3 regions of the Reinekea thalattae genome follow, and region 3 is predicted to be linked to each of the others. Evidence: predicted binding sites of a transcription regulator. Region 3 holds the regulator's gene; each other region holds the start of a gene.

What was found. The regulator sigma-54, encoded in region 3, starts transcription at its own class of promoters, with help from an activator protein. The targets are predictions, from matches to a motif close to TGGCACNNNNNTTGCTNT.
Region 1: FME95_RS01295 (flagellar basal body rod protein FlgF) is a predicted target of sigma-54. The motif match lies at 2,579-2,596, and genes of this name have one in related genera.
Region 2: glnT (type III glutamate--ammonia ligase) is a predicted target of sigma-54. The motif match lies at 1,849-1,866, and genes of this name have one in related genera.

What each region holds. Positions count from the first base shown of each region.
Region 1 is NZ_VKAD01000001.1:262,737-267,003, reverse strand. It holds gene FME95_RS01310 (flagellar basal body P-ring protein FlgI) at 1-141, opposite strand, end outside; gene flgH (flagellar basal body L-ring protein FlgH) at 187-876, opposite strand; gene flgG (flagellar basal-body rod protein FlgG) at 903-1,688, opposite strand; gene FME95_RS01295 (flagellar basal body rod protein FlgF) at 1,789-2,532, opposite strand; gene FME95_RS01290 (flagellar hook-basal body complex protein) at 2,932-4,267, opposite strand, start outside.
Region 2 is NZ_VKAD01000001.1:184,706-188,972, reverse strand. It holds gene FME95_RS00900 (class II glutamine amidotransferase) at 1-8, opposite strand, end outside; gene glnT (type III glutamate--ammonia ligase) at 399-1,730, opposite strand; gene FME95_RS00890 (helix-turn-helix domain-containing protein) at 2,016-2,609, shown strand; gene FME95_RS00885 (DMT family transporter) at 2,628-2,945, opposite strand; gene fghA (S-formylglutathione hydrolase) at 3,024-3,863, opposite strand; gene FME95_RS00875 (S-(hydroxymethyl)glutathione dehydrogenase/class III alcohol dehydrogenase) at 3,966-4,267, opposite strand, start outside.
Region 3 is NZ_VKAD01000002.1:400,670-404,936, reverse strand. It holds gene lptA (lipopolysaccharide transport periplasmic protein LptA) at 1-31, shown strand, start outside; gene lptB (LPS export ABC transporter ATP-binding protein) at 31-756, shown strand; gene FME95_RS12230 (RNA polymerase factor sigma-54) at 800-2,308, shown strand; gene hpf (ribosome hibernation-promoting factor, HPF/YfiA family) at 2,563-2,862, shown strand; gene FME95_RS12220 (PTS sugar transporter subunit IIA) at 2,871-3,323, shown strand; gene rapZ (RNase adapter RapZ) at 3,352-4,224, shown strand; gene FME95_RS12210 (HPr family phosphocarrier protein) at 4,221-4,267, shown strand, end outside.

The DNA.
Region 1 (4,267 bases), on a different contig from region 3:
CGTTCCATCTAAGCCAACGACTAAGCCGTAACCAATAAGCTCGTTACTGCGAACACCTTGCACCGAAGCCAGATCTTTAATTCGATCGGCAACGGCCAAATTAGATAGGCCAATTAACATAATGAATAGCAGTTTTTTCATAATAATGATCTCATTTTAGCGCTGCGTCTGAGTGCTGATTCGTGCCTAAAAAGGTACCCATGGTGAATTAAAGAATGCCGATAACCAGCCCTGCTTCGAGGCATTTTGTAAAGCACCTGAACCGCTGTAAGCAATACGGGCATCGGCCAATTTTTGGCTAGAAACTGTATTGTCTAAATTAATATCATCAGGCCTTAACATGCCTTTAATACGAATGAATTCTGCACCGGTATTCAAGGTAATCCACTTTTCGCCTCGCACTCGAAGCACACCGTTAGGCAGCACTTCAGAAACAGTCACCGTGATATTACCCACCAAAGAGTTAGACTGGTCTGCATCACCTGAGCCACTGAAATCTCGACCACCCTCAACTTGCGCACTCAATGAATTAAAGGGCCCAAAACCGGCTACGGTCGGTGCGGTAATTTCTGCACTGGAACTTTTACTCGATGACGCCGCAGAAGACTTAGAACCTTGCGTGCTTTCATCTAAAAGAACGGTGATGATATCGCCAACGCGACGAGCTTTTTTATCACCATACAAACTTAAACCGTAAGCGTCTGAAAATAACGAACCTCCGGCACCTGGCGGTGGCAATAATGAATCAGACGGAACTGGAGCATATTCAGGGTCGCCTGGTTTTTCTGAACTCGGTAGCGATGCAACTTCCATGCTGCCGCAGCCAGTCAGTAACAACGCATACATGACTGAAAATATCACCAAGTTTTTTTTCATTATCTGCTCCCCTTTACTCATTTTTATTATAAGTTCGAGGTAATAAAGCCAAGCATCGAGTCTGCTGAGCTAATCACTTTTGAATTCATTTCGTAAGAACGCTGAGTCGCAATCATGTCAACCATCTCTTCTACGATTGAAATATTTGAAGACTCTAAAGCGCCTTGAATCAACGAACCAAAACCGTCGATGCTCGGATCACCGACAATAGGATCACCACTGGCATCAGTCTCTTGGAACATGTTATTACCAATGGCTTCCAAGCCGGCATAGTTAATAAAATCAGCGATTTCAATATTACCAATCACTTCACCTAGCGTTTCACCTTCAGAAACCGCAGTGACAATACCGTCGACACCAATAGTGATGGTGTCAGTCTGATCCGGCACAACGATGTTAGGCTCTAGCAAATAACCACTGGAGTTCACCAAGTTACCTTCCGAATCAATCTGGAAAGTACCGTCACGGGTATAGGCGAGATCACCTGTCGGTAATGTAATTTGGAACATGCCACGGCCATTAATTGCCAAATCCAACGTTTGGTCAGTAACTTCTAAATCACCCTGAGTAAATTGCTTTTGTGTTGCCACAACACGAGCACCACTACCTAACTGCAAACCACTGGGTAGTTGCGAGTTTTGCGAAGTTTGGCCGCCCGGCTGTCGCTGTACCTGATAGATTAAATCTTCAAAAACCGCACGGTCTTTTTTGAAGCCTGTGGTTGATGCGTTAGCCAGGTTGTTCGAGATCACCGATAGCGATGTATCTTGAGTTTCTAAGCCGGTTTTACCGACCCAAAGTGCTTTCATCATGGCGTAAGCCCTCTTTATTTTTTTAACCGACTGCCTCTTGCAGCCAATTTAAATTCATTCTTTATTCGCTAGATTTTTAGCAAACAAAGCTCTCAAACTATTAACTAATCGGTAAAATACTGGCCGATGATTCCGACATTTCATCTGCGGTCTTCATCATCTTAATTTGCGTTTCGTATTGGCGATTCACCGCCAGCATATTGGTAAGCTCAGCAACAGGGTTAACATTAGAGCCTTCGATGTAGCCTGAAACGACTCTCAGTGTTTCGTCAGCCTCCAAAATCAGTTCACCTTCAACTGGACGAAACAAACCATCGATGCCCTTTTCAAAATTTTGCAAATCTGGGTTCACCATTTTAATTTGATCAACAATCACCATCTGATCAGAAGCAGCACCTGCGGGCTTAATACTGATAACACCATCGTAACCAATTTCTAGACGCTCATATTCTGGCAAAGTAATCGGGCCACCCGTGCCCATTACTAATTGGCCGGAGCCGTTAATGACTTCACCGAGTGGCGTTACCGAAAAGTCACCACGGCGGTTATAAGCTGGCTGACCATTAGCATCGATTACTTCAAAGAAGCCATCACCGGCAATCGCCACATCGAGCGGGTTATCGGTTTGTATTAGATCGCCGTCGTTAAAGTCTGAAGCGGGTCGTTCGGTCATTGCAAAAGCACGCGATGGATGATGTTCACCCCAAACCGGAATCGCTCTGGCTTGCTCATAATCCGACTTAAAACCATAGGTACTTGAGTTGGCAAGGTTGTTTGCATGAGACGCCTGCGAAAACATATTGTTCTTGGCACCGGTCATGGCGATATAGACTGCACGATCCATTTCAAACTCCTGAGTTAGATTGACGGTTTTCGTCATTACAGAGAGTTAAGCGAGAGACGTGCCAGTTTTTAAATTTACTAGGGAATTAATTCAGAGGGCACATAGATAAAGGCCTAGGAGCATCTTTGTAGCAGGAGGTCACAGCTAAACAGCACTCAAACAACCATCAGATCAGGAAAGATGGCAAACGCTTTCCATTCATATGAAAAAAACGGCAACGAGGTTGCCGCTCTTAATTACGTGCCGCTTTTTATTATGTACCACTTTTAATTTTGCCTAAATCGATAAGCCTGATAGAAGCACTTAACAACAAACTAAGATACTAAATAAAGCAAAGCGAATCCGCTGCCTGCAGCGACTCGCTTTGTAGATCAGTCAATCAACTCTTACGATAAACCGTTAGAGGTTAATGATGGTCTGCGTTACTTCGTTAGCTGTTTCAATCGTCTTAGCACTGGCTTGATAATTACGTTGCGCAATAATCAGGTTAACCAGCTCTTCAGATAGCTCAACGGTCGATTCTTCCAATGCCGCCGAAACAAGCGTACCTAATGTTCCTGTACCAGGCACGCCAATCGACGGTTCACCGGAGTCGACACTTTCAACCCATTCAGTATCGCCCGAAGGTGTTAGGCCTTCATTGTTGGTAAAGCTAGCAATGGCAACCTGGCCAATTGGGTCGGTTTCGCCATTGGTGTAGGTAGCGTAAATAGTACCGTCCTCACCAACGTAAAGGTCCGAAAGCTGACCACTCGCATAACCGTCTTGGCCTTCGACTTCTGCGAAAAAGTCTTGATCATACTGGGTGGTACCACCGAATGAGATCGAGAAGTTAGAGTTTGTATCAGTTCTATCAATAATACTTGACGCACCTTCGGCTATATTCACCGAGGTATAGGCACCGGTCGGCTCACCATACTGATCAAGTGGATCCCAGTTGGTAATTAAAAACTCACCGGAATCTTCTTCGTTGACGGTACCATCAGCATTGAAATAAAGCTCAAACGAAGCATAGGTCGGCTCTAAATTCTCTGGATAATCCAGCGATGTATCAGGGTCACCGACATCTTCGCCATCGATACGAACATAGACTGTCCAAGAACTCAGCTCACTAGCATCGGCTGCGTTTTTCACATAATAGAGCTGCATCTCATGGTCGTTACCTAAAGAGTCGTACACTGTCATCGACGAGGTTTCGTTGTAGGTTTCGCTATCATCCGGATCAAATTCATTAATGGTGTAAGGCTCAAAGCTAGCATCGGTTAAGCCATTAAAGAGACCTGTCAAACGTGGGTCCGGCTCAGACATACTGAAGCCTTCGTTGAGAATAATCTCCACCGAGCCACCAACAACGGCATAGGTTTCAGCGTTCTCATCACCACCCAAGGTAACATCGATATAGCCATCCGTGCCTTCTACAGTAATAGAATCGGTTGGGTTATCCGATTCAATGCCGACGTTAAGGTCGATACCGGTCGCCGATGTGATGGTAATATTGCCGGTCTCTTCATCCAGTGCGGCAGTAATACCATTCAGCGTAGTCAAGCTATAGCTGTTAATTTCGTCAACGATATCGTCAAAATCATCGGACTCAATCACTTGGCCATTAACATAAAGATCCATATCGCCGCTGTTAATGTAGCTGCTGGCAACCAAGGTCATATTGGTTTCTGCTGTCGCTGTAACTCCAGCTAAATCGCTCAGCTGACCAGCAATTTCTGCGGCACTCGACGCT
Region 2 (4,267 bases), on a different contig from region 3:
CCACACATAATTAGCTCCTTTGTAAAAGCGTCCGCTTAGTCTTGTCGGGCCACCCGAAAAGCACCAATAGGAATATAATATTACTCTCAGGAATAGCAGGAGACGTACCAACTTCCACCTAAAATACATAAGTGACTGATTTATAAAGATTTAAAAGAAATTAAACCGTTAAAATCGGTAACGCTGCTTGCTCTAACTGATAAAAAACCGCCTCATCAACGAGCATGCTGTTTTCTCTGAGAGTCAACTTGGCGCATTCACAGCATCTCTGGGAATGCGCCGATGGATCCAACCTTGCTAAACGGCTGTGCTGCAATTAGCGACAGCCGTTTTCATACCATCGACTTAATTAAATACAGACGTTTTAATACCATCGACGTAATTAAATACAGCCGTTATCAGAAAAATTCTAAATAACGTTTCACTTCCCAATCCGAAACGTGACGCATGTATTCAATCCATTCGTTACGTTTTACTTTTAGGAATTCATCGACAATTTCTGCACCCATACGGTCACGCAGAATTGTGTCGGCTTCGAGTGCATCTAACGCCTCGTTAAGGTTTTGCGGCAGCACGCCAATGCCACGCTGTTCACGTTCTGCTGCACTCATGGTGTACAGGTTTTCATTACAGGGCGCACCTGGATCTAGTTTGCGCTCAACGCCATCCATGCCTGCAGCAATTAACGCCGCGTGTACAAGGTAAGGGTTACAACCGGAATCTGGTAAACGGAATTCAAGACGACCATAAGGAATGCGCACCATCGCCGAGCGGTTGTTATCGCCATAACATTTATAAGCCGGTGCCCAAGTTGCACCCGAGGCTGCGCCACCAACGACTAAACGCTTGTAAGAATTGACCGACGGTGCGGCAAAGGCACACAAAGCTTCGGCATGATGCATCAGGCCACCAATAAAGTGATACGCCATTTCAGAAAGGCCTAAACCGTTTTCATCGCTGTCGTCACCAAATAGGTTTTTGCCGTCTTTGTCGCTCAACGATAGGTGAATATGCATGCCATTACCGGTTTTATCTGAAGCCGGTTTTGGCATAAAGGAGCACACCATGCCTAGGTCGTTAGCAATTTCACCACCGGCCATACGAACAAAGGTGTAGCTGTCGCAAGAGTCGAGTGCGTCACTGTAGGTGTAATTAATTTCAAACTGACCGTTAGCATCTTCGTGGTCGATTTGATAAACATCCAAACCGACCTGCTGTAGCGATTCAACAAAGGTTTCTAAAAACTGGCGTGAACGAGACAGGCCTTTATAGTCGTAACAGGGCTTATCCAACACATCGCTGTTATCGACCGTTTCAACCAGTCCGTCTTCGCGACGTTGGAATAAAGAAAATTCTGGCTCCAAACCTGTATTTAATGTCCAACCCTTTTCATCAAATGCTTTTAGCTGATTTTTCAAAACGACTCGACTGTCGTAAGGGTACGGCTCGTTGTTGACATAGCCGTCGCAAACGATGCGAGCATAACCTGGTTGCCAAGGCACCACGGTCATCGACTTTAAATCACCACGCGCCATAAAATCTGGCCCGTGCGGTTCCATACCTAAACCCCAAACTGCAAAGCCGGCAAAGCCTGCTCCGGTGTCGACAACATCTTGTAAACAATGCGCAGGCACCGACTTGGTTTTTGCAACACCGTGGATATCGACAAATTGGGCAAGCACATATTTGATATTATTTTCTTTAATAAACGCTTCTGTATTAACGGTCATGACTACTCTCCTCAGTATGGGCGCGCTTAAAATTTTTTAAGCAATTCGTACGCAAATGAGCGACTACATTGCCTGCTGTTATATCGAACAACCTCAGGAATATAATATTCCCAATAGGAAAGCAGGAGCCGTGCCAGTCATCGGCGAAAAAGGCTAAGCCTTTGATTTATATAAAATAAATTTTTTTCCTACGTCACACGCCAGAGATATGGCAAACTAGTTAAAACAATCTTTTCCATCTGTGCGCAACATTAATGCGTCGCATTTCCAATTTGGGGCAAATCGATGAACCAAAGCAAAGAAGATAAGTCATCCTTAGATCGTCACGTTGGTATTCGACTCAAGCGAGAACGTCTAGCTGAGGCATTAAAAATTACCGACATCGCTGCCATTTCTGGCATTAGCCAAGGCATGATTTCTAAAATCGAAAACGCTCAAGTCTCGCCCAGTTTAGAAACCATCGACAAACTCTGTAACGCCATTGGTATTCCGGTCGCTAAATTATTTAGCGATTACAATTTGCCAGACGGCGGTGCTCTTTTCACCAAAGCAGGAAACGGCATCGAGGTGGTGCGGCGCGGTACAGAAAAAGGCCACACTTACCGACTTTTAGGTTACCAACGCGGTAGTCATCGCCACCTAGAACCCTTTTTAGTCAGCATCGATGATCTCAGCGAAACCTTCCCTACTTTTTCGCATCCAGGTGAAGAATTTATTTATTTACTGAAAGGTAAACTAACCTATCGCGTGGGTAATAAGATGTACGAAATGACCGAAGGTGACAGCCTAGCCTTTAATGGTGAGCTGCCGCACGGGCCAGAAAAACTAACCGATGTACCGATAGAAATTTTATCGTTAATTTATTACTCAGATGATTAATAAAAAAACTAACAAAACCTAATGGGCTAAAAATTTTAGCCCAGCAACACCGCCAATAATCATCAAAATACAGGCAATGCGTAATAGACTTGCCGACTCATTTAAAAATGTAATGCCATAAATAGCTAACAACGCAGCGCCTATACCAGACCAAACTGCATAGGCAGTACCAATCGGTATGGTGCGCATCGCCAGCGACAATAAAAACAAACTAGCGACAATTAAAACCGCTGTAATTACCGACGGCCAAAATTTAGAAAAGCCATCACTTTGCTTTAAACCTATCGCCCAAAAAAACTCAAAAAATCCTGCTATTGCTAAATAAATCCAACCCATAACTACGATTCCTTATTCACTAATACCCAATAACATCTCGTTCTAATCTAGCAACAAGCTTTAATCTAACAACAGGTGTTAATCCAACAAATAACCAGCGTGAAAACGTAAGTGTTCTTCGATAAAGGTCGCAATAAAATAATAACTATGATCGTAGTCTGGCTGCATTCTTACTGTCGCTTTATAGTTTTTTCGGTTTAGCGTATCGAGCAAAAGCTCTGTTTTTAATTGCGCTTCTAAAAAGTCATCAGCACTGCCTTGGTCAATCAGCATTGGCAACTGTTCTGCACCCTGCTCGATCAAAGCGCAACTATCGTAACGCTGCCATACTGTTTGATCGTCACCTAAATATTGGCTCAATGCTTTAACACCCCAAGGGCAATTCATTGGACTAACAATTGGGCTAAAAGCAGAAACAGATTTAAATTTTTTCGGATTTTTTAACGCCAATGTCAACGCGCCATGGCCACCCATCGAGTGACCAGAAATACTGGCTTGCGAAGTCACCGGAAAATTACTTTCGATACAGGCAGGCAACTCTTCAACAATGTAACGCTCTATCTGGTAATGCTGATTCCATGGCGGCTGAGTAGCATTTAAATAAAACCCTGCGCCTAAACCCATGTCGTAAGCTGCGTCAGCATCGTCTGGGACTTGTTCGCCACGTGGTGACGTATCTGGTGCAACTAAGGCGATGCCTAGTTCTGCTGCAATACGTTGCGCCCCTGCTTTCTGCATAAAGTTTTCATCGGTACAGGTTAAGCCAGACAACCAATACAGCACCGGCACACTTTTTCCTGCCAATGCCGCTGGCGGCAAATAGATGGAAAACACCATGTCACACTGTGTTGCCGCTGAAGTGTGTTGATAACGTTGATACTTGCCAGCAAACAAAGCCTGACTACTGATAAGTTGCATGATTTTTTATCCTTACGCTTCGTACCGCTGGCAGCTTTAATCGGTTTTTATCGGCCAAGGCTATGAGCACTCACCAGCTCATAAGCCTTTGCGTTTAATCGATTAAAAGTGCACCACCGTACGAATACTTTTACCTTTGTGCATTAGCTCGAAAGCGTCATTAATATCTTCTAAGCCCATGGTGTGAGTAATGAAGTCGTCTAATTTAAATTCACCTTGCAAGTAGCGCTCAACATAATCTGGTAATTCGCTACGACCCTTTACACCACCAAAAGCCGTGCCACGCCAAACTCGCCCAGTGACTAATTGGAAAGGTCGAGTCGAGATTTCTTGGCCTGCACCAGCAACGCCGATAATCACCGATTCGCCCCAGCCTTTATGACAACACTCCAATGCCGATCGCA
Region 3 (4,267 bases):
GCTATTACTGTTACCGGGAAGCACTGAATAATGGCCTTACTCGAAGCTCGTAACCTAGCCAAAAGCTATAAAAAGCGCCCCGTTGTGGTTGATGTCAGCATTGAAGTAGAAGCCGCTCAAATTGTTGGCTTACTCGGCCCTAATGGTGCCGGTAAGACTACCTGTTTTTATATGATCGTTGGTCTCGTGACTCTCGACCAAGGCACCGTGACCATCGATGGTCAAGCCATTTCAAAATTACCTATGCATGCTCGAGCCAAAAAAGGCATTGGTTATTTACCACAAGACGCGTCCATCTTTAGAAAGCTGTCTGTTGAAAACAATATTTTATCGGTATTGGAAACACGTAAGGACTTAACCAAGCAACAACAAAAGGAACAATTAGAAAGCCTATTAAATGAATTCAACGTCACCCATATTCGCAAGAGCCTAGGAATGGCACTGTCAGGTGGTGAGCGCAGGCGAGTTGAAATTGCACGTGCACTGGCGACTGAGCCAAAAGTTCTTTTATTGGATGAACCCTTTGCGGGTGTTGATCCAATTTCGGTCGGTGATATCAAAGAAATCATCTACCACTTACAGAAACGCGGTATCGCCGTACTGATTACCGATCACAATGTTCGAGAAACCTTAGACATTTGTGAAAAAGCCTATATCGTCGGCAATGGTCACATCATTGCTGAAGGGACTGCTGAAGAAGTGCTCAGTAATAGGACGGTACGCGAGGTATACTTAGGTGATAATTTCACACTGTAAATAGGCATGGCCACGGCCTGCAATGAATGAGTAAAAAGCCAGTATGAAGACGTCTTTACAGATAAAAATGGGCCAACAGCTGACCATGACACCTCAGCTGCAACAGGCCATTAAATTATTGCAACTCTCGACACTAGACTTGCAACAAGAAATCCAGCAGGCGTTGGATACCAACCCTATGCTGGAAGTAAAAGAAGACGAAGTCGCTTCCGCCAATGATGTCGCCAATCAAAACGCATCAAATGAACAAAGCCATTCAGAACCTGCCGAAAAAGCCAACGAAGCACCAGATCAATCAACACAAGAACTTTCGGTGCAAGAAACCATTCCTGACGAACTGGCTGTCGACAGCTCTTGGGACGATATCTATACCCATACGCCGACCAGTCATGGTATTGCTTCTGCCGACGATGATTACAATCTCGAAAACATCTACGGCTCGACAGACTCATTAATCGATCATCTTAATTGGCAACTTAACCTCACTCCGATGTCGGATAAAGACCGCATCATAGCCGAAGCCATCTTAGAAAGCGTCGACGAAAAGGGTTACCTTTCTACCGGTATTGAAGATATTTTTGAAGGCTTACAAGAAGGCCTTTCCAGTGAAGAAGACCCACTTGATACCGACGAAGTTGACGCCGTCCTGCACCGCTTACAACAGTTTGATCCACCGGGTGTCTGTGCTGCGAACTTGGCCGACTGTTTAGCAATTCAATTAAAGCAGTTACCTGCTGAAACGCCTTATCGTGATGTTGCCATTAAAGTCGTTGAAAACCATATCGAGCTATTAGGCACCAAAGACTTTGCACAACTCATGCGTAAACTGCGAATTAAAGAAGCAGAGCTTAGAGAAGTCTTTTTACTGATTCAAACGCTTAACCCACACCCAGGTGCGTCTGTTGAATCCAGTAAATCTGAATATGTCATTCCGGATGTTATTGTCTCGAAAGATATAGAAAACAATCGTTGGTTGGTCGAGCTGAATCCAGAAATTGCGCCAAAACTCAAGGTCAACTCGTCTTACGCCTCAATGGTCAAGCGAGCCGATAACTCAACCGACAACACCTACTTAAAAGATCACTTACAAGAAGCCAAGTGGTTTATTAAGAGCTTGCAAAGTCGAAACGAAACCTTACTAAAGGTCGCAACCACCATTGTTGAGCATCAACGTAACTTCTTAGAGTACGGCGACGAAGCTATGAAACCTCTGGTGTTGCACGACATTGCCGAAGCGGTCGGCATGCACGAATCAACCATTTCTCGTGTCACTACACAAAAATACATGCATACGCCTCGTGGCCTGTATGAGTTGAAGTATTTCTTCAGTAGCCACGTCAGCACCGACTCTGGCGGTGAATGTTCAAGTACTGCGATTCGAGCACTGATTAAAAAATTAATTGCCGCTGAAAACCCACGTAAGCCTTTAAGCGATTCAAAAATCGCTACCTTACTGGGCGAGCAAGGTATCCAAGTGGCGCGGCGCACCATTGCTAAATACCGCGAAGCAATGAACATTCCTCCGTCAAACGAACGTAAGAGTTTAATTTAAATGCAAAAATAATGGCTATATCGCTTGATGTTTTCTAACGCAACAGCAATATTTATAGGTAGGTCCTGTTAAACGAAGAAGTCAGTAAGTTATCGCTGACATCTCACTTCTAACAAATACAGTTGTATAACGGCTAATAGCATCAGTTGTTAGTCGAATGGGTCTCTTACTCAGTAAGCGATCTACATGGCACATCTAACAGGTCACTGACCCGTTAAGAGCCTGCCAAAACTGCAATAATAAAGGAGCAGCCTATGCAAGTTAATATTAGCGGACACCACGTCGAAGTTACTGAATCTCTACATAACTACGTTTCAAGCAAACTAGATAAATTGGAACGTCACTTCGACCAGATGGGTAATATTCAAATAACGCTAAGTGTTGAAAAAGAAAGACAAAAGGCCGAAGCATCCATTAACGTAAAAGGAGGCCAAGTACACGCTGATGCTGTTCACGATGACCTCTACGCCGCGATCGATCTACTCAACGACAAACTAGATCGGCAACTCATTAAGCGCAAAGAAAAAAACATTGCGCACAAACAGGGAAATTAACTGCTTAAATGATTCAACTGAGTCAAATACTGAGCGCCGAACAAACCTATATGGAAAGTTTTGGCGCCAGTAAAAAACGCATCCTCCAAACCATCGCCGAGCGTCTATCTTCGACGCTCGACGGCGTTTCAGAACTCGATCTTTTTGATCAATTAATTGCGCGTGAGCGATTAGGCAGTACAGGAATTGGTTCTGGCTTTGCTGTGCCTCACTGTCGTTTAGAAGGCCTTACCTCACCGGTTGCGGCTCTGATAAAAATACCTGAGGCTGTCGATTTTGATTCTATCGACAAACAGCAGGTAGACCTTATCTTCGCTTTAGTGGTGCCTGTTGAAGCCACCGATGATCACCTTCAACTGCTGGCCAGTGTGGTCGAGCAAGTTAGCAATCCTGAAGCCTTGGCTAATATTAAAAGCAGCCAAACACCTCTAGACTTATACAATCACTTTATTGGAAACTAACCTCACCAGTAACCGATTGGGCAATCACATGACGTCGACAGACTTTCGTTTGATCTTAATCAGCGGTCGTTCAGGCTCGGGCAAATCTACCGTGCTCAACAGCCTAGAAGACGCCGGTTATAACTGTATTGATAACCTACCGCCAGCGCTTTTACCGGAACTCATCAACTGGATGTCGAGCAATCCAAACAGCCGCAAAGCCGCGGTCTGTATTGATGCACGTAATTCCACCGACAGCATCAGTACTCTACCGGCGATACTGCAAAACATCAGCAGCTCCGTTGCAGTGGAAGTGGTGTTTTTAGATGCTGACGACTCTATTTTATTACAGCGCTTCAGTGCTACTCGGCGTAAACACCCACTGACAGATCAGTCACACTCTTTAGCCGAAGCGATTGAGAGCGAGACCAAACTTCTCGGACCTATCGCCAGCTGTTGTAATTTACGTATTGATACCAGTGCGCTATCGGTGCAAGACTTACGTTTGCAGATCAAGCAGCAACTGATTGAAAAGCCGACCGGCCTAGCCTTGCAATTTATGAGCTTCGGCTTTAAACACGGGCTTCCGAAAGATACCGATTTAGTCTTTGATGTACGCTGCCTGCCAAACCCCTATTGGGATAAGAACTTGCGCCAGTTCACCGGCAAAGACCAACCCATTCAGGCATTCTTAGAAAAAGAAGCCTCAGTGAATTTAATGTATCAAGATATTTTTAATTACATGCAGCGTTGGTTACCGGAGTACGAAAAAAACCAGCGCAGCTATCTGACTGTAGCCATTGGCTGTACCGGCGGTCAGCATCGATCAGTCTATTTAGCCGAGCGGCTGTTTGCAGCCTTCCAAACAGACTACGCATCGATCCAGATTAGACACCGAGATTTAGGGCAGGACACCGATTGATTGAGCAAACCATTACCATCATTAATAAATTGGGATTACACGC